DNA from 3 places in the Dactylosporangium sp. CA-092794 genome. Region 1 is predicted to be linked to each of the others. Evidence: riboswitches for the same ligand, from Rfam matches in the RefSeq annotation. Region 1 holds a riboswitch; each other region holds the start of a gene.

Region 1 (7,193 bases):
CTCATTCGGCGAGCAAGACACGCATGTGATTTGCGAACTGCCCGACAACAGGGCCGCCGCCGCCGTCGCGTTCACGATTGGCACATCCGGCGGAGCCACCACCAGGACCGTGCCGCTGATGACGCCGGCGGAGGTGGACCAGGCCGTTCGGCAGAAGGTCGACTACCGCGCCCCCGGTGGCTGACCGGGGCCGTCGCGCGTGCTGATCGACCCACTCGGCACAGGGTTGGCGGCGCCGGGTGGCGCCGCCAACCCGCTCAGCCGATCCTGGTGAACTTCTCCCAGTCGCCGATCGTGGTGCGGTTGGCGATCAGGGGCAGTGCGCCGCCGTTCTCCGCGGTGACATACAAGCCGTTGACGTTCGCGCGCAGGCTGATGCTGCCGTCGTCGTTCTTGACGATGCTGAACCGCTCCCAGGCGCCGGCCGCGGGGCGGTTAGCCACCAGGGACGACTTGCCGGCGTTCTCGGCGGTGACATACAAGCCGTTGGCGTGCGAGCGCAGGGCCACGTTGCCGTCGCCGAGGTCGACCAGATCGTACTGCTCCCAGGCGCCGACCGCGGTGCGGTTGGCCGCCAGCGGGGACTTGCCGCCGTTGTCGGCGGTGACATACCGGCCGTTGGTGTTGGCGCGCAGGCTCACGACGGCCGGGACCGGCACCTTGGCGAACTTCTCCCACGGGCCGACCGCGGTGCGGTTGGCGATGAGGGGCTTGTTCCCGCCGCTCTCCGCGGTGACGTACCGGTGATTGATGTTGGCATACAGGCTGATGCTGCCGTCGTCGTTCTCGGCGAGGGTGAACTTCTCCCACGCGCCGACCGCGGTGCGGTTGGCCACCAGCGGGGCATTGCCGGCGTTCTCGGCGGTGACGTAGAGGCCGTTGGCGTGCGAGCGCAGGGCGACGTCGCCGTTGCCGGCGTCGACCAGGTCGTAGGTCTCCCAGACGCCGATCGACGTGCGGTTGGGGATCAGGGGCGCCTTGCCGGCGTTGTCGGCGCTGACGTAGTGGTCGTTGGCGTAGGCGCGCAGCTCGAACGGCTCGTCGGTGGCGGGTGAGCCGCCGGCCAGCCGGGTGAGGGCGGCGTAGTCGCCGTTGAACGCGTTCTTGTCGTAGTTGCCCGCGAGGGAGTTGTTGCCGCCGGCGTACTGCCAGATGGCGAACGTGCTCCACCCGCTGGGCAGGTTGGTGGTGGGTGGGTTGCCCGACCAGTTCGCGATGTCGAGCGGGTTGCTGGCGAACGAGGTGTCATTGCCCGTGCACGGGTTCCACCAGTTCAAGTTCGTGTAGATCATCATGGCCCGGCCGGTGCGGGCCCGGACCCGGTCGGCGTAGGCGTGGATCCAGGCGACCATCTCGGCCGGGGTCAGGCCGTAGCAGTCGGGGAGTTTCAGCGACGAATACGGCCATTCCAGATCGAGGAACGGGACGAGTGTCTGCGCGTCGTTGCGCCACTCCGCGTGGTCGATGAAGAAGTTGGCCTCCCCCACCGGGTCGCGCAGATCCGGCCGGCCGAACGCATAGGCACCGGTCAGCAGGCCCGCGGCCTTTGCCGCGACGTTGTCGTCGTGGAAGTACGGATTCGTGTAGAACTGCCCCTCGCTCGCCTTCACGTAGGCGAACTTGACGCCGCTCGCGGCGACGCCGGGCCAGTCGATCGGGAATTGCGAATGGTCGTGGCTGGACACATCGACGCCGAGCACCGAATACCCGGCCGGCGCGCCGGGCACGCCCGGGGCGACGGCGCTCGCGCGGAGGCCGGACGAGCGCGAGCCGGCCTGGGCGTGCCCGCCGGTGTCGTCGGGCGACTGGGCCGACGCCGTGCCGATCGCGGCGACCGCGCACAAACCACTGACGATCGCGACAATACGGACCAACCTGCGAGACGGCGTCTGTTTCAGCCGGCCGGGCCGGACATGGCGACCACGCCGAGAATCGGCGCCGTCACGCAGCGGCATTTTCACATCAACCCCCATGATTGCGTTGACTATGAGCCGTCGGACAACACAATGTACGCAACGGCCGCGCATTCATGGGACCCCCACCCCGGCTTTTATTCAGTGCCATTTCGCATAGGCGCCGGCGGCAACCCCCGGGCCGGGGTCGCCGCCGGCGCGACGCGCGTGGAGAGCTAGCAGCTGAGCGAGCCGCCGCCGACGCCCACGCCGAGGATCGACACGAACCGCTGGTAGGCCGACACGCGGCTCTGGACCTGGGCCGGGTTGCGGCCGCCGCACTCCAGGCTGCCGTTGATGCTGCGGATCGTCTCGCCGAAGCCGGCGCCGTTGACCATCGCGTTGTGCGGGGTCATTGTGCCGGGGCCGCTCTGGGTGTTCCAGTACCACAGCGCGGTCTTCCAGGCGACGGCCGGATCGGTCTGCACCAGGTTCGGGTTGTGCAGCAGGTCGATGCCCAGCGCGTCACCCGCGGCCTTGTAGTTGAAGTTCCAGCTCAGCTGGATCGGGCCGCGGCCGTAGTAGGCGGCCTGGCCGGCCGGGCAGCCGTAGGACTGGCTCGCATCGCAGTACGCCGGGTAGTTGGCCGTGTTCTGCTCGACGACGTAGACCAGGCCGCCGGTCTCGTGGTTGACGTTGGCCAGGAAGGCGGCGGCCTCCTGCTTGCGCTGCTCGTCGGAGCCGGTACCGGCGAAGGCGGGGTAGGCGGAGAGCGCGGCGACCAGGCCCGAGTACGTGTAGAAGGAGTTCCGGCTCGGGAACATCTGGTTGAACTGCGCTTCGCTGACGACGAAGGACCCACCGGACGAAGGCGGGGCCGTGGAGCCGCCGCCGGAGCCGGAGCCGCCGCCGGAGCCCGAGCAGGAGTACGGGTCCCAGTACCAGGTCGAGATGACCGGGCTGTACCCCGGATTGTCGTGCTCGGCGATGTAGAACTGCCCGTCGGTGAACTTCACGATGTCACCGGCGGCGTAGTTCTGGCCCTGCGCCCAGGCCGGGAAGCTGCACCCGCCCGCCGTGCCGGTCTGCGCCGGCGGGTTCGGCTGCTGGCCGCCGCCGCCGCACGCGCCCTGGTCCTGCCACACGCCGCTGCTACCGGGCGGCGCCTCGTTCTGCGTCCACCACTTCGCCTGATAGTTGTGGCCGTCGTGGGACACCGTGGCGCCGTTGGTGTAGACCGCCGTCGCCTGCCACGCGGCGGCGCACGAGGCGGCCGAGGCGGGCATGATGTTGAACACCGCGACGATGCCGCTCACCACGGCCATGACGGCGATCATCGCCAGCCCGTGCACTCTCGACACGCTTGATCACTCCCTTGGATCCGTTTGTGACAAACACATCCGACCAGGAGTTGGCGATAAAGGCAGTGAACATCATCGGTTTATGAAGAAGATTTACGGAAGGCTTGAACCGGCCCGGCGGGAGCGCAGGTAGGACGGGATCGCGATGCCGAGGCCGACGCCCAGCGTCACCAGCAGCTCGGGCCAGGCCAGACCGTCGGAGGAGAACAGCCTCCAGTAGGGCATGGTCAGCGTGTAGATCGTCCCGGGGCGGAGGATCTCGAGGAGCATCAGCAGCAGCGCGAGCGCACCGGCCGCGACCGCCAGCGCCCGGGCGGCCAGGCGCAGGCGGGCCCGGCCGGCCACCCAGCCGCGCAGCGCGGCGCCGGCGAGCAGCCACGGGCCGACCGACAGCAGCAGGCCCAGGGTGAAGGCGGCGTACCACGACATCGCCCCGCCGTAGAAGGCGACGCCGCTGATCGGGCTCACCAGATAGATACGGTCGTGGATGAAGTCGTGCTGGCGGTAGATCTGCCTCGTGTCCGTGGCGAGCAGGAGCGCGGCGCCGGCCGCCGCCCACAGCACCGCCCAGATCCAGCGAGGCCGTCCGGCCGGCGGGTCGATGGCGTCGCGCCGGGGCGGGCGCACCAGGAGCACGGCGGCGCCGGCGACGAGCGCGACCGCGAAGACGACGAAGGTCCACGCCACGCCCTCCGAAAAGAGGACGTAGGAGTCCGCCAGCCGGAAGGGGGTGCCGTCGGCGAACCGCAGCGCGGGGCCGGGAAGGGTCACCGTCCCCCCGGCGACCAGGACGGCCAGCCCGCCGCCGATGGCGATCAGGGCCGGGATCAGCGCGCGGTAGGCGGGCAGCGCCGAGCGGCCGGCCGCCGCCACCGTGAGCGTCATGGCGAGCAGCACCAGCAGCGGCTTCGGGGTGAAGGGCGCGAAGAAACCCGTCTGGATGGGCGGGTAGTTGATGTGGTCGAGGACCCGGGTGCCGAGCAGCCCCAGGACGACGATCGCGCCGATCACGGCGAGCAGCCAGTTCACCCTGCGCCGCCGCGGCGCGACCGGCGCTTCCGCGACAACGACGACGGGTTCGTCCGCTACGACAACGGGCTCTTCCGCGACAACAACGGGCGCTGCCGCGACGACAACGGGCGCTTCCGCGACGACAACGACGGGCGCTTCGGCAACAACGTCGGCGACGACAACGGGAGCAGTAGGGGCGGCCAGCAGGCTGCCCAGGGCCACCACCAGCTCGGGCTGCTCCAGGACCACCGGCGCCACGCCGAGCGCGCGGTGCAGCAGCGTGGCCACGAGCGGCACCCGGCTGGCCCCGCCGACCAGGAACACGCCGGCCAGCCGGTCCGCGCTCACGCCGCTGGTGAACATCGTCGCGGTGGTGAGCGTGACCGTGCGGTCCAGCCAGGGGCGGGCCAGGATCTCGAACTCCGTGCGGGTCAGGTGCAGGTCGACGTCGAACAGCGGCACCGCGATCCCGCCCGCGGTGGCCCGGCTGAGCAGCTCCTTCACCGCGCGGGCGTCCTCCCACAGGGCCCGGCGGTGGCGGCGGTCGGGGGTGCTCTGCGGCGCCTCCAGGCGCTTCCAGAGCTCCGCGTCGCCACCCGTGACCTGCCGGCCGACCCAGTCCACGATCGTCGCGTCGAGGTCGACGCCGCCGACGTCGTCCAGGCCCTGGGCGGCCACGACCTCCCAGTCCGTGCCCGAGCGGCGGACCACGCTGATGTCGAAGGTGCCGCCGCCGAAGTCGTACACCACGATGGCGTGGCCGTCCGGCACGTGGTGACCGAGGACGGTCGTGAAGTACATCGCGGCGGCGACCGGCTCGGCGACCAGCGCGACGGCGGGCAGGCCGGCCCGTGCGGCCGCGTCGAGCAGCAGCGAGCGCCGCTGCGGGCCCCAGCCGGTGGGGTGGGTCAGCACGGTGGCCTCGATCGGGCGGCCGGCGGCGCGCGTGGCCTCGTCGGCGACCCGGCGCAGCACCGCCGCGACGAGCTCGACCACCCGCACGTCGCGGCCGCCGAGGAAGAGCGCGACGTCGTCGATGCGGCGCTTCGGGTGCGGCTCATAGGCGGCCGGGTCGAGCCGGGCGCTGCGCTCGGCGTCACGCCCCGTGAGCAGCGCGCCACCCGGGTCCGCGAAGACGGCCGAGGGCAGCAGCGGGGAGGCGTCGAACAGCAGCGCGTCGCTGCGGCCGTCGGGCCGTGACAGAACCGCGACGGTGTGCGAGGTACCGAAGTCGACGCCCAGCCTCATGGCCGTGGACGTTACGGCGCACGGAAGCGCAGCAGCAGCGACCGTTCGGACGTGATGTGAGTCACTATCGGCGACCACCGGCGAGGTTGCGGGAATGTCCGCCCAAACGGTGCGGTGCGCAATTTCGATGCCCTGGGTACAGTGACGGACGGTCACGTCCATGCGGGCACCGCCCCCGGTGCCGGGCGTGGCTGCCGCCTAATCGCCGCACCGTGGCGAGCCGGGGACCCACCGTAATGTTGGGGTGAATCTACCCTCCTCGCGAGGGTGGTAGGGGTCGTTCCGTCCCGAACCCGTCAGCTAACTCGGTCGGCGGCCGACGGAAGGAACAACGACCCAGATGTCATCGCGACATCCCTACCGGCGCGTCATCGTCGCGCTGCTGGCCGCTTGTGTGCTCGCGGGGCTGACCGCCACGCCCGCCTCCGCCGAGCCGGGCGGCGACACCGGGGACGAGGGCGCCGGCGCCAATCCGACGCTGGGCTCCGTCCTGGAGGACACCACCCGCGCCTGGACCGACGCCAAGGCCCGCTTCGACGCCTCCGTGCAGCACCAGGCGCAGCTCACCCAGCAGCTGCAGGCGACCGAGGCCCAGCTGGCGAACATCCAGGAGCAGGTGTCCGCGATCGCCGTCGCGGCCTACCGCACCGGTCCCCTGTCCACGTTCGCCGCGCTGATGGACTCCGGCAGCCCGGACAGCTTCGCCGAGCGGGCCGGCTCCATCAACGAGATCGCCCACCACAACGACAACCTGCTGCACCAGCTCAAGCTGCTCAAGGAGAACCAGGCGGCGCAGAAGCAGGCCCTCGACGACGAGGTCGCCACGCAGCAGCAACAGGTCCAGACCATGGAGCAGCAGAAGAAGGAGGCGGAGAAGGCGCTCGCCCTGGCCGGCGGCCCGAGTAAGGGCTTCGTCAGCGCCAACCTACCGCTCGCCGAGCCGACGCCGCGCAACGCCAACGGCTCGCTGCCCAAGGAGTCGTGCAGCGTCAACGACCCCACCACCACCGGCTGCATCACGCCGCGCATGCTGCACGCCATGCAGCAGGCACAGGCGGCGGGCTTCAAGCGGTTCGTGTCGTGCTTCCGCCCCAGCGGGCCGTATGAGCACCCGAAGGGCCGCGCGTGCGACTTCTCGGTGCAGACCAAGTCCGGCTTCGGCGGGGTCGCCTCGGGCGACGACTTCGTCTACGGCAGCACGCTCGCGGCCTACTTCGTGAAGAACGCCGACCGCCTCGGCGTCATGTACGTCATCTGGTTCAAACAGATCTGGACCCCGGCGGCCGGCTGGCACCACTACAGCGGCGTGGCCGGCGACCCGTCCAGCGATCACACGAACCACGTTCACCTGTCGATCCTGTAATCCTCACGTAGTCGGGCGGCCGGTCGATAAGGCTCTTGTCGACCGGCCGTCGCGCGCTTGGGGGATTCACCGTGAAGTACCGTCTCGTGACCCGCAGCGACTTCGACGGACTGGTCTGCGCCGTGCTGCTGCGCCACCTGGGCCTCATCGGCGACATCACGTTCGTGCACCCCAAGGACGTTCAGGACGGCGCCGTCGACGTGGGCCCGACGGACATCCTGACGAACCTGCCGTATGCCCCCGGCGCGCACCTGGTCTTCGACCACCACCACTCGGAGACCCTGCGGACCGGCGGCACCGCCACCAACCACGTGATCG
Region 2 (4,944 bases), 350 kb from region 1:
CCGGCTGGGCGGGGCAGCGATCGGCGTTCTTCGCCGGGCGGGGCCTCGGGGAGCCGGCGACCGGCGTTACGTCGGCGGTGCCCTTCGCGTCCGGCACGGCGCCGGGGATTCCCTCGGGTGGCCCTACGGCCTCGTCGCGGCCGCCGGGTCGGGGTGGGACGGCGGCGGTCCGGTATACCTTCGACGGCGGGCTCGGCGAACCGGTCCGGGACGCCGACGGGCGGCTGGAGCTGCGGGCGCGGCGGGCCGAGGGCGGTGAGCTGGCCGCGGTGGCGCACGACGGCGGACTCGCGGTGCGGTTTCCGGCCCGGTGTGAGCATTACGGTGCGGACAGTTGCGCTCGTGCGATCCTGCAGAGCGGTCCGGCCGGCTTTCTCAATCCCGGCCGCGGATCGTTCGGCTATGGCGCGAGTGTCCTTGTCAAGGCCGATGAGACTTCCAAGGGCGCCAATGTGGTGCAAAAAGGGTTCTCGGTCGGTGACAGTCAGTTCAAGCTGCAGATCGACGGGGTGGCGGGAAGGCCGAGCTGCGTGATTGTCGGCGCCCGTTCGGATGCCATTTTCGTAGCGTTGGCATCGCGGTCCGTCGCTGACGGGCGGTGGCACCGGATCGCGTGTTCGCGCGGTAACACACTGCTCACGGTCGCTGTGGACGGGGCCGAGGAGGGACGCACCGCAATTCCTTCGTCACTGTCCATAGTGAACGAGGATCCGCTGTGTATTGGCGGCAAGGGAACGAGCGCGAACAACGACCAGTTCGTCGGTGTAATCGATGATGTGTACGTCACTCGATACGCGTGACCTTTCCGGACGAATCGGACAAGAATCGCGCACTGACTTGAACCTGGGAACGGCTCACCCTTAACGTGAATCCCCGTCGGCCGGATGTCCGCACCCAGCACGGGCGCACCGGTCGGCGCCGCCGAGTCGATATCGGAGCCGGGGACCCACGCGCACCATCGGGGTGAATCCGCATTTGCGGTAGGGCGACCTTCCCGCCCGAACCCGTCAGCTAACCCGGTAGGCGGCCACGGAAGAAGGAGTAACTCCTCGGTGGAGACCCATCTGAGGTGGACGAGGTGGCCCAGCCGTCCGGTCAGGCTTCTTGTCGCGATCCTCGGCGGCCTGTCCCTCGCCGTCGGGATCACGGGGCTCGCGCACGCGGATCCGACCCCGGCCGAGATCGAGAAGCAGATCGACGACAAGTGGAACGAGATCGAGCCGATCATTGAGCAGCACAACCTGCTCAAGAGCCAGCTCGCCAGCAACCAGACCAAGCAGAAGCAGCTCGAGGCGCAGATCGCGCCCCTGCGCCAGCAGGTCGACGCCGCCTTCGACAAGGTGAGCGCGTTCGCGGTGCTGCAGTACAAGACCGGCCGCGTGTCCAAGCTCGACGCGATGCTCACCACGGGTTCGCCGGACACGTTCATCGACCAGATGACGATGCTCAACATGCTGGCGAAGGACGAGCAGGCGCGGATCCAGGACGTGCTGACGGCCAAGCAGCAGTATGACGCCCAGAAGGGCCCGATCGACCAGCTCGTCGCGCAGCAGGCCGAGCAGGAGGCCGCGCTCGCGAAGCAGGAACAGCAGATCAACGGCGAGATCAAGGCGCTCAACGACATGCGCGTCAAGGCGTATGGCTCGAGCGGCAGCACCGGCAACCTGCGCCCCGTGGCCTGCCCCGTCGAGTACTTCGGCGGCCCGGGCGCGAAGGCGGCCCAGGTGGCGTGCGCGCAGATCGGCAAGCCGTATGTGTTCGGCACCGAGGGCCCGAAGACCTTCGACTGCTCCGGGCTCACGCTGTATTCCTGGAAGCAGGCCGGCTACACGCTGCGGCACTACACGCAGTGGCAGTACTCGGACACCAAGCGCGTATCGCGAGCCGACCTCAAACCCGGCGACCTGGTGTTCTTCTACGGCGACCGACATCACGTCGGGCTGTATGTCGGCGGCGGCTGGATGGTCCACGCACCCAACGCCAGCGAACCGGTACAGATGAAAAAGATCGATTCAGAACCGATCAACGGGTACGGCAGAGTCGCATAGATTGCAGGGGGCGGGCCTACCGGGCCCGCCCTTTCAGCGTGTCGGCCACGTTCGCCAGTTCTGCCACGAGCGGCTCGGCGTGGGCCCGCGCTGCCCTTGGTAGCGCGAGCCGTAGACCGCCGAGCCATACGGGTGCTCGGACGGCGACGACAGCCGGAAGATGCACAGCTGCCCGATCTTCATGCCCGGCCACAGCCGGATCGGCAGGTTCGCCACGTTGGACAGCTCCAGCGTCACGTGCCCGGAGAACCCGGGGTCGATGAACCCAGCCGTCGAGTGCGTCAGCAGGCCGAGCCGCCCGAGACTGGACTTCCCCTCCAGCCGCCCGGCCAGCTGATCCCCGAGCGTGATCACCTCGAGCGTGGACGCGAGCACGAATTCCCCGGGGTGCAGCACGAACGGCTCCCCGTCGTCGACCTCGACCATCGACGTGAGCTCGTCCTGCTGGATCGCCGGATCAATGTGGGTATACAGGTGGTTGTTGAACACCCGGAACCACCGGTCGAGCCGCACGTCGATGCTGGACGGCTGCACCAGCGCCTGGTCGAACGGCTCGAGGCGCAACTGCCCGCCTTCGAGCTCCTTGCTGAGGTCACGGTCCGAAAGCAGCACCCTACGAGGTTACGTTGCGACCCTGGTTGGTGAAATTCGCCTCTATCGTACACATGTACGAGTAGATTTGACCCATGGCATCGTGGGCCCACTTCGCCGCGGCCGAGCCCTCCCTCGCCGCGGCCATCCGCACGCTGATCTGCCAGTACGGCCCGGGCCTGGGCTACCTGGCCACCGTCCGCCCGGACGGCGCTCCGCGCCTCCACCCGGTCTCCCCGGTCATCACCGACGCCGGCCTGTTCTGCTTCGTGCTGCCCTCCCCGAAGCGCCACGACCTGGACCGCGACGGCCGATACGCACTGCACAGCTTCCCGTCGACCGACTCGGACGACGAGGCCTACCTGTCCGGCCGCGCCGTGCCGGTCACCGACGCCCCGCTGACCGCCCACCTGGCCACCACGATGCGCGCCGCCCCGGGCATCGACTGGAGGCTCTACGAGCTGACCGTCGACCTCGCCTTGCTGGTCCACCACGACACACCAACCACCGCCACCCACACGGTCTGGAAGGCCACCCAACCCCACGTGCCACGCCGAAGGCAAAATGGCCCGTGCACGACGCCCGCGGATTCGGTACAGTAGGCGTCGCCTCGCGGGTGTAGTTCAATGGCAGAACATCAGCTTCCCAAGCTGACAGTGAGGGTTCGATTCCCTTCACCCGCTCGATCCTGGGATCCCCTTGTTCGCCGAGAGCGCGAACCTGGGGATCTCGCCATTTTTCCTGGGGCCGAGCCCCAGACCCCACGGTGGGTGGGCGCTCTCCGCCGGGGTGGGCCGGCCTCCGGGGTGGGTTGCTCTCTGGGGTTCGGTCATTGTTCGCAGTTGCCGTGCCGTTGGCGGTCCAGGTTGGTCCACTGTCGGCTGCGCTGCTGATGGTGGGGGCGCCTGGGGGCCATTGCGGCAGGTTTCGTGAGATCACTCCAGGCCGCTCGGGACGGCTCCGCATCGCCAACGCCTTGAACCGGTCGGCGATGACCTTGTCCAGGGTCTCGGCGTCGAGGAGTGCCCCATGCTGGCCGGGCTGCGACAGGATCGCAGGTCGACGCGCGCGATGAGGGCATCGCGGTTCAGCGGGTCGTCGAGATTGGCGGCCGCCGGGCGGGGCTGGAACTCTACCGCGGGGCTGATCACGTCCGCTGGTGTGGTGTATGAGGCTAGCGCCTGATCGTGCTTGGTTGATGTCGGCCGCCGGCGGCCGACGCAGACTGGGTGCCGGTGGCTGCCGGCGGGGGCACGAGCGGTCATCAGCGCCGCCGAGCCGGACGTATGTCTCCGTGATCATGATGCCCGTACTGACCGCACACCGGGTTGCCATGATCCCGGAGACTTTCGGTACACAGGGGTACATCACCACTCCGCGATCATGAAAAACCGTTGGTGTCGATGCAGGGTTGCGCATGATCACGGAGACTTCCGGCCGCTGCGGCGTGCCTCGCGGGCCGCGGCGCCCGACGGGTGGGACGTGATTGCCGATCGCGGCCGCCCCGGGGCGTTGGGGCGCGCAGGCCGGGCACCGCTCGGTCGCCGGCGGGCACGGCGGCCAGCAGCGCCGGTTCCCGGGTGGCGCCGGGCGGTGCCGGGGGAGTGAAGGAGCCGGGAGAAGCGCGGCGCCCCCAGCCACGCTCAAGGCCGCCGACTCCTACATCCAACCGTCGTCTCCAGACTGGCTACGATCCGCGCTGTGCGGCTCCCGGAAGTCATCCCGATCAAGTACATGCCTGACTATCGCACCGACCGCATCGGACGGCATGAAGGCGGACAGTTCTTCGCTGACGTCACTGGCGCGTACCAAGAAGGCGTCACCCTGGGGCGTGATTGGCGTCACCAACAGCGGATCTATGCGGTTCTCCATCGCTTCGACGACAGTGGGCATCACATGGGCTCGGACATATGGTTCGCCGGCGTCAGGGCCGACAGCCCTGCAGTCGTCGAACGAGCCGAACAGGTGCTGTCGGGCTGGCTGTCGAACCTTGGGGCAGTCACCTACTGCAACATCGCCATCCGGCCCTTCCGGGCGGACTTCGACGGCGTCGTCTTTGGGCTCGCTGACGAGACCACCGACGATCCGGACGAGGGCCACGGCGGCCCATGGGCCGAGCTCTACCCTCAACGGCTTGGGTTCCACGAGCCCTGGGACGGCAAGTACGACACCTAAGCGTCCGCCGACCTGACTATTTCAACAGGCTTCCCAATGGCGTGTCTCGTCATGGCTGGTCGTGGACTACCGTGAACATGAGTCACGTGACGATGGAGGTGCAGGGATGAGCAAGCACGGCGCCCGAGCG
Region 3 (7,193 bases), 5.6 Mb from region 1:
GAGATCGACGAAAGGCTCCTTAAGGCACAGACGACCAACCACCGCGTCGCCCTGGCGATGCTCGGTGACAGCCGCCGCACCGGGCAACTGATGACGGCCCTCAACAGACTGGTCGGTGAGCCGTGGGCAGCGGACGTCCTCCGCGACGTCCGCGAAGGAGCACACCATCCACGCGCTGAGCTCGACCGCATCATCAACGACAGCGAGCGCCTGTGTGACCTGATCATTCAGGCTGGCGAATCATGACCGCCCCGAGCGAGAACTCCTCGCTACTCCGGAAACATGGAGTTGGGGAACCCTGGTCGGCGCTCGCCTGCGCGGACCGACTGCTACGAGAACCGGACCCCAGCACCGCTGGGCTTTGGCCCCGCACTGCCGCCCGCCTAATACGTGTCGCACTTGAGCAGGCCGTCGACCGGTACTGGACCATTGTCCGGCCAGAAATGTTGGACTGCCCCATCGCGATGAGGCTACTCATTCTCGAGAACGTGCTAGGCCGGGCAGAAGCGCGCGACACATACCTCCTTTGGTCCCAGCTTTCCGACGCGACTCACCCCCATCCGTACGAGCTGGCACCTACCGTCAGTGAGCTACGACGCTGGCACATCGACGTCAACCGTCTGGCTATCCAACTCGACTCGGACCCGGCTCCAGCATCCGGAACAACATCCCGCCTGCAACAGAGCAGCAGACATACCCAGCCGATCAAAGGATCTTTAGGCGAACCACGACCCTCACTGTCGAAGAACGAATGAAGCGGTTACGCGCGACGGCTCGTCGAGTCGCACGTGCCCGACATCGTGGTGACCCGCCCGGGCCACCACGACGCGGGATACAGCGATGCTCAGTGTCGAGCCGCGTAGCTACTGTCCGACTACGGTCGTGGAAACGACCTCCGCCTCTTCGGACTGCGGCGTTGGGCTGGCTCCGGGTCTATCGTTGAGGATCTTCCGCAGGGTCACGGCGCGGGCGTTGGACACCCTGTGACCGTCGGCGCGGAGTTGGTCGGTCAATGCCTTGTGAGTCAGTGGCCGACCCTGACGGCGGAGCGCCTGCTGTGCCGCGGTCGCCGCCGGGAGCAGGTGCGCCACGTCGGGGGCCGTGCCCGGATCGCTCGCGCGGCCACGTCGCGGGCGCTTGGCTTGGCTCGCGTCGTCGCCGCGTGTCGCTATGGAGCCCGCTGCCTTACCGTCGCTACGGCGCTCCACGCGATGACGGTCCGACGCGCCGGTTGCGTTACCGGGCACTGCCGGATTGATCGGCAGAACTGACTGGGGCGCGGTGACCGGCGCGGGCAGCGCGGGCTGACGGGTAGCTGGCAGGACAGGTGTCATCCGACCCAGGGCGATCTTGACCATGACCAAGAAGCCGAGCGCCGGCAGCGCGGCAGCCAGCCAGCCGATCACCGACCGCTCCGCCTCGACCACCTGCGCGGCGATCGACAGCGTCACCGCGCACACCAGCACCACTGCCGGAAAGTGCACCGACTTGTGCTGGCGTTTACGCCGGCGGATCTCCAACCCGCTGGCACCAGACATCAGCTCCAGTACGACGGCATCGGCCCAGGCCAGCCAACCGCCCTGGCCATGCGCGGTGGCGAGGTTGTGGACATGGGTAAAGCTCGCCGCACCAGCGGCGCCACCGATGGCGAACATGATGATGATCTGCACGATCCCCTCGGCGCGGCTGGTCCGAGTCTCCAGATCACCCGTGGTTGCTGGGGTGGTCATCCACGCTCACCTCCTTGGTGAGCGCGGATAGGTACGCCTGGACCTGCGCCGCCTGCTCGGCTTCGCCGATCTGGCTTAGGTTGGCCAGGAATCCGCCCAGTTCTGCGGCGTGGTCCGTGGTCAGGTGGAGCGAGGCGCTGATCGGCAGCCAGTCGCGCTCCAGACCGGAGAACTCCAGGTCGACGTAGGTAGCGGTTAGCCACCGGGCGTGCGCCTGGTACAGACTTGCGGTGACCTCCAGTCGCTGGCTCGCGCTCCCGGGAGCGCTGAAGGTGGTCGGGGTACTGCGGTGCGCCTCTCCCATGGATGTGGATGGCGTTGCGGTGCAACGGTTTCGGTCACACCAGGTGGGGTGCTGGACGTGGTCCAGATTGTGTGAGCTTTTTTCGCTCATTGACTACGGTCAAGAGCCAGACGGCCCGGGGCCTGGCCCGGCTGCGGCAACTACTGGAGGAGGACGGGGCGATGACGGCGGTCGGTGATGGGCGATGAGCGGGCTGCGGACGTTGTTCGAGGAGCTGGCCGGCGCGGACGGGCCGCCGACGCGGCTGCGCGCCGACGAGGTGTACGGCGCGGCGCGGCGCCGGCTGCGGCGGCGGCAGGCGGCCTGGACGGTGACCGGGGTGGTGGCCGGCGGGCTGGCGCTCGGCCTGGGGCTGCAGGGCCTGCGGCCGGTGCCGGCGGTGCCGGAGCCCGTGCAGACCGGCGGCGGCGCCGGGCCGGTGGTGTCGGTCGCCGCCACCGACGCCGAACACCTGTACGCGGGCGTGCGCACGTGCGGCGGGGACGACTGCCCGGCCCGGCTGATCGGGTCCGACGACGGCGGCCGCACCTGGACGGTGCGGCAGGAGGACTTCGGCGACGGCGAGGTCGACGCGCCGGCGCCCGGCGTGCTGCTGCACACGACCGAGTCGATGGGCGATCCGAGCGGGGCCACCGGGCCGAAGCTGATCCGGCATCACCACGTCAGCACCGACGGCGGGCGGACCTGGCGTGAGCTGCAGCGGGTTGCCGATCCCGTGGCGGCGGTACCCGGCAACGGCTGGCTCCAGTGCGCGCCGACCTCCCTCGACACGCCGTGCAAGCTGCTGGCCGTCGACCCGCAGACCGCGCGCATGGCGCCGCTGAGCGCTCAGCCCGGCCTGGACGTGAACGCGACCGACGCCGCGCCGGCCTCCTCCGGGCCGTGGGTGATCGGTATCAGCGACACTCACCAATATGCGCTGGCCCTGACCCGTGACCGCGGGCGCACGTGGTCGGTGCACGCCTTCGACGAGGCCGGCGCGGTGCAGGTCACGGCGGCCAGCGCGGACGGCGTCACGGCGTACGCGATCGTCTCGAAACGCACCGACACGGCGGAGCCGGGGGCCACGGCCGCGCCCGGGCCGGCCGCGGCGGTGCTGCGCACGACCGACGGCGGTGCCACCTGGCAGGCGGTGGACCCGGGCCACACGCTGCCCTCGGGCACCGGCTACTACATGGACGGCGACGCGTACCTCGCCGCCGACGGCAGCCACGTCGTCCTGCTGCGCTCCGACGACCGGCAGCGCTGGTTCGTCAGCGGCGACCGCGGCGCCACCTACCGGGAGGCGCGCCCGAGCGGGCTCGGCGAGCACATCACCCTGTCCGGCCAGCGGCCACCGGTCCAGACCGCGGTGCCGGGCGTGTACCTGGCCTTCGACGACCGGGCCGCCTACCGCTCCACCGACGGGCTGAGCTGGACCCGCATCCCGATCGAGCCCGTCCGCTGACGGCCGCCGGGCCCGGCGCGCCCGGGCCCGGCGGCTTATGGTTGCGGTGGGGAGAGCGAGGGGGCGGCAGGTGGGTGGGTTCACGGCCTTGGTCGGCCACTACGGCTATCTGGGCCTGGCGGTGCTGGTGCTGATCGAGGGGTTCGGGGTGCCGGCGCCCGGCGAGACGGCGATCATCATCGCCTCGGGGTTCGCCGGGCACGGCCGGCTCAACGTGTTCGCGGTCGGCGCGGTCGCGTTCGCGGCGGCGGTGACCGGCGACAGCATCGGCTACTGGATCGGGCGCACCGGCGGACGCCGGCTGATCCTGCGCTACGGCCGGTACGTCCGGCTGACCGAGGAGCGCCTGGCCCGGATGGAGCGCTTCATGACCCGCCGTGGGCCGATCATGGTGGCCGTGGCCCGGTTCGTCGAGGGCCTGCGCCAGCTCAACGGCGTCGTGGCCGGCGCCACCGGCATGCCGTGGCCGCGGTTCGTGACGTTCAACGCGATCGGCGCCGCCCTGTGGGTCGGCGCCTGGACGACCGGCGGCTACCTGGTCGGCGACCACATCCCGGCGATCGAGGCGGCGGCCGGCCGCTACCAGTGGTATGCCGTGGCCGGCGCGGTCGTCGCCGTCGTGGTCTGGCTGGTGCTGCACCGGGTGCTGCACCGCCGGGGGCCGGCCCCGGACGAGGCCGGCCCCCGGCGCAGCCGCGCTCAGGCCGAGTAGCCGCGCGACGCCACCCAGTTCGCCATGGGGTAGGTGGCCATCCAGTAGGTCCGCGGGCCGAACATGCCCGACGGGTCGGCGATCTGCACCTGCCGGCCGTGGTCGCGGTAGGCGACGATCGTCACGAAGTGCCCGCCCCCGAACTCGTGGTAGGTGCCGCCCACGTCGGTGGCGCCGCCGACGATGTTGGCCACGACCGCGCGCCCGGAGGTCACCGCCGCCACGACGTCGCGCTGCAGCCGCTCGGCCTGCTCGCCGTCGGCGCGCTGGCCCGGGATCCAGTGGGTCTGGTACTCGTCCTTGCCCAGCGCCGCGTTGAGCACGTGGGTCGCGTTGTCGGCCGAGTTCGTGCCGTTGACGGTGGTGCCGAGCCGCCGCGCCACCTCGTCCTGCGACATCGAGATACCGTTCGAGGTCAGGGCGATGCGCGTGGACGCGGGCCCGCAGTAGTAGAAGTTCGGCTGATACTGGAAGTCGTAGGACACGGCCTGCTCCGCGGGCGCGAGGTCCAGCGGGTCGGGCGCGGGCGCCGAGGCGGTCGCCGTCGGCGGGTGCGTCGCTTCGGCACGCAGTGCGGCGGTGCCGGTGTCGTGGGCGCCGGCCGGCGCCGTGGTCTGGCCGAGCAGGGTGGCCGTCGTCACGGAGACGGCGGCGAGCGCGCCGGCGCCGAGCAGCGCGCCGATGATTCGTCGGTGCATTGAGGGGTACTCCTGAAGCTGAGCCGATTCGGGCATGGTCGATCGCGCGCGCAGCGTCATCCGCCGGCGCCGTAGAGAGCACGGCGTCGCTGGACGCTATTCGCGCAACAATAAGAAATGTCGAGGGCCGATACCTGGCCCTTCGAAACCGGGGCGTCAGTCCCCGGTGCGGCCGGCCATGCCGAAATGTGCCGCCAGGCGCCGCGCTATGGGCGGCGGGTCGTTCTGGGCGTTGTACACCTTGCAAAACTCCTTCCGCGACCGCCTACCGGGTTAGCTGACGGATTCGGGCGGGAAGCTCGCCCTACCACGGCCATGAGGCCGATGGATTCACCCCGGAACTACCTGGGTCCCCGGCTCGCGCAATGCGACTCGGCGGTTCTGTGCCGGCGCCGTCCATTTACGGCAAACGACCAGCTCAGACGGCCTGACATTACTGGTCGGTACCGATTCTGCCAAGCCCTTGGATTTCGCCGATTTCTTTAGCCGCGCGCCGGCCGGGTAGTCGAATCCGGGAGGCTTTCGGAATGGAAAGGAGTTCCTCGATGGGCGAGACGCACTCGACGGCCGACGACATCGTCTACGACCTGGTGAGCATCCAGTACCACGCGATGAAGGGCGCGTATCTCTACACGAAGTACGCCGACGACGCCCATGAGCACGATGACGTGCGGGCATTCATCGACCAGGTGTGCCGCGAGGATGCCGAGCGGGCGCAGCGCGCCCACGAGCTGCTCGGCCGGATCACGACGCGCCACCACGCCGGCGTCGGCTGATGCCGCCCGGCAGTCCACCGGCGGCCGCCCGGGCTCAGTCCCCCGCGGCCGCCCTTTTCGCCGCGTCGTACGCCAGGTGCAGGAAGTCCGACCCGGCCACGGCCGTGGCCACGCCCATGCCGAAGCGGGTCAGCCGCGGCGCGAACACCAGCCCCGCCGCGAGGCCGCCCGCGACCCACACCCCGGTGCAGAAGGGGCAGGTGAGCAGCTCCCCGAGCGCGTGCCGGGCGCCGTGGCCGCGCGGGCTCTCGTTGAGCTCGGCCTCGCCGGCCGGCTCCTCGAAGCGGGTGAACGGCGCCCGCAGCGGGCTGGTCACCGCGTCCTTGGTGATCAGCCGGGAGAGCTTGTGGGTCGACACGGCCAGCAGCGCCACGTCCCCGGCCGAGGGCCGCACCGGCAGCTCGCGCCCGGACAGCCGGGCCGCGCCCGCCACCGCGCCGGCCGCCGCCGCGAACACGCCGAGCACGGTCGCGTAGCCGCGCAGGGGCCGCTCGTCGGGGGCTTCGCGGGCGTACTCCCGCGCGGTGCGATCGATGTCCACCATGGCTGGTCGCCTACCCGGTCACCGCACCACGGAAACACCGCCCCCGCACCCGCGGGTGAGGTGGCCCGCCGCGACCGCGGACTAGCGTTGGTTTGATCGCTTCGAAGGGATTGGTCATGTCGGGTACACCCTTGTTGGCCATCATCGTGGTCGTGGTCGTGCTGATCGTCATCGCCCTCGTCGCGACGTCCATCGGCCGGTACCGCCGCTCGAAGGCCCTGCGGCGCCGGTTCGGCCCCGAGTACGACCGGGCGGTCTCCGAGCGGCCCAGCCGCCGGGCCGCCGAGCGCGACCTGCAGCAGCGCGAGCGCCGGCACGCCGAGCTGTCGCTGCGCGACCTCGAACCGCGGCAGCGGCAGCGCTACGCCGACCAGTGGGAGCGCACGCAGGCGCACTTCGTCGAGGAGCCCGAGGCCGCGACCCGGGAGGCGGACGCCCTGGTGACCCAGGTGATGGCCGAGCGCGGGTACCCCGTCGACGACTTCGACACCCGGGTGCAGGACCTCAGCGTCGAACACTCCGAGACCCTCGGCCACTACCGCGACGCCCACGAGATCAACAAGGTGAACGAGCGCGGCCAGGCCTCGACGGAGCAGCTCCGCCAGGCGCTGATGCACTACCGGGTCCTCTTCGCCGACCTGCTCGGCGACCGCCCGGGCGGCCGCACCGCCGCCGGCCACGGCTGACCCCGGGCCTCTTCACGGAAGGTGGGATCGCCATGCGCGACAACAGCTCCTCCGACCCGAGGCGGAGCGGCCAGCGGCCCTCGGGCCCCGGCCCGGCGCCGACCGGCGGCGCCGGGGCCCGCCCGATGCCCGGACCCCCGCGGCCCGGCCCCGGCCAGCCCCAGCCGGGTCCCGCACAGCCCCGTCCAGGTCCAACACCGAAGCCCCCGCCGGGTCCCGCACAGCCTCGGCCCGGTCCCGCGCAGCCGCAGCCCGGTTCACCGGAGGACGCCACGGCGACCGGCCAGGAGGGGATC

Evidence for each region. Region 1 has a riboswitch for cyclic di-AMP ahead of ACQPXD_RS55305 (coiled-coil domain-containing protein). Riboswitches for the same ligand answer to the same signal wherever they lie in the genome.
Region 2: linked by a shared signal. The riboswitch ahead of ACQPXD_RS00390 (NlpC/P60 family protein) and the one ahead of ACQPXD_RS55305 (coiled-coil domain-containing protein) in region 1 are both predicted to bind cyclic di-AMP.
Region 3: linked by a shared signal. The riboswitch ahead of ACQPXD_RS30475 (C39 family peptidase) and the one ahead of ACQPXD_RS55305 (coiled-coil domain-containing protein) in region 1 are both predicted to bind cyclic di-AMP.

The regions. Positions count from the first base shown of each region.
Region 1 is NZ_CP192044.1:12,753,733-12,760,925, forward strand. It holds gene ACQPXD_RS55285 (GYD domain-containing protein) at 1-184, shown strand, start outside; gene ACQPXD_RS55290 (GH25 family lysozyme) at 258-1,844, opposite strand; gene ACQPXD_RS55295 (glycoside hydrolase family 19 protein) at 2,129-3,253, opposite strand; gene ACQPXD_RS55300 (Hsp70 family protein) at 3,347-5,512, opposite strand; cyclic di-AMP (ydaO/yuaA leader) riboswitch at 5,698-5,843, shown strand; gene ACQPXD_RS55305 (coiled-coil domain-containing protein) at 5,853-6,875, shown strand; gene ACQPXD_RS55310 (exopolyphosphatase) at 6,947-7,193, shown strand, end outside.
Region 2 is NZ_CP192044.1:88,212-93,155, forward strand. It holds gene ACQPXD_RS00385 (LamG-like jellyroll fold domain-containing protein) at 1-800, shown strand, start outside; cyclic di-AMP (ydaO/yuaA leader) riboswitch at 910-1,041, shown strand; gene ACQPXD_RS00390 (NlpC/P60 family protein) at 1,053-2,048, shown strand; gene dcd (dCTP deaminase) at 2,082-2,660, opposite strand; gene ACQPXD_RS00400 (pyridoxamine 5'-phosphate oxidase family protein) at 2,735-3,241, shown strand; tRNA gene ACQPXD_RS00405 (tRNA-Gly) at 3,252-3,322, shown strand; gene ACQPXD_RS00410 (hypothetical protein) at 4,341-4,814, shown strand.
Region 3 is NZ_CP192044.1:7,142,099-7,149,291, forward strand. It holds gene ACQPXD_RS30450 (AAA family ATPase) at 1-246, shown strand, start outside; gene ACQPXD_RS30455 (DUF2637 domain-containing protein) at 864-1,655, opposite strand; gene ACQPXD_RS30460 (hypothetical protein) at 1,705-2,034, opposite strand; gene ACQPXD_RS30465 (hypothetical protein) at 2,219-3,481, shown strand; gene ACQPXD_RS30470 (DedA family protein) at 3,552-4,193, shown strand; gene ACQPXD_RS30475 (C39 family peptidase) at 4,181-4,891, opposite strand; cyclic di-AMP (ydaO/yuaA leader) riboswitch at 5,139-5,279, opposite strand; gene ACQPXD_RS30480 (hypothetical protein) at 5,437-5,667, shown strand; gene ACQPXD_RS30485 (DUF1360 domain-containing protein) at 5,702-6,211, opposite strand; gene ACQPXD_RS30490 (hypothetical protein) at 6,328-6,897, shown strand; gene ACQPXD_RS30495 (hypothetical protein) at 6,930-7,193, shown strand, end outside.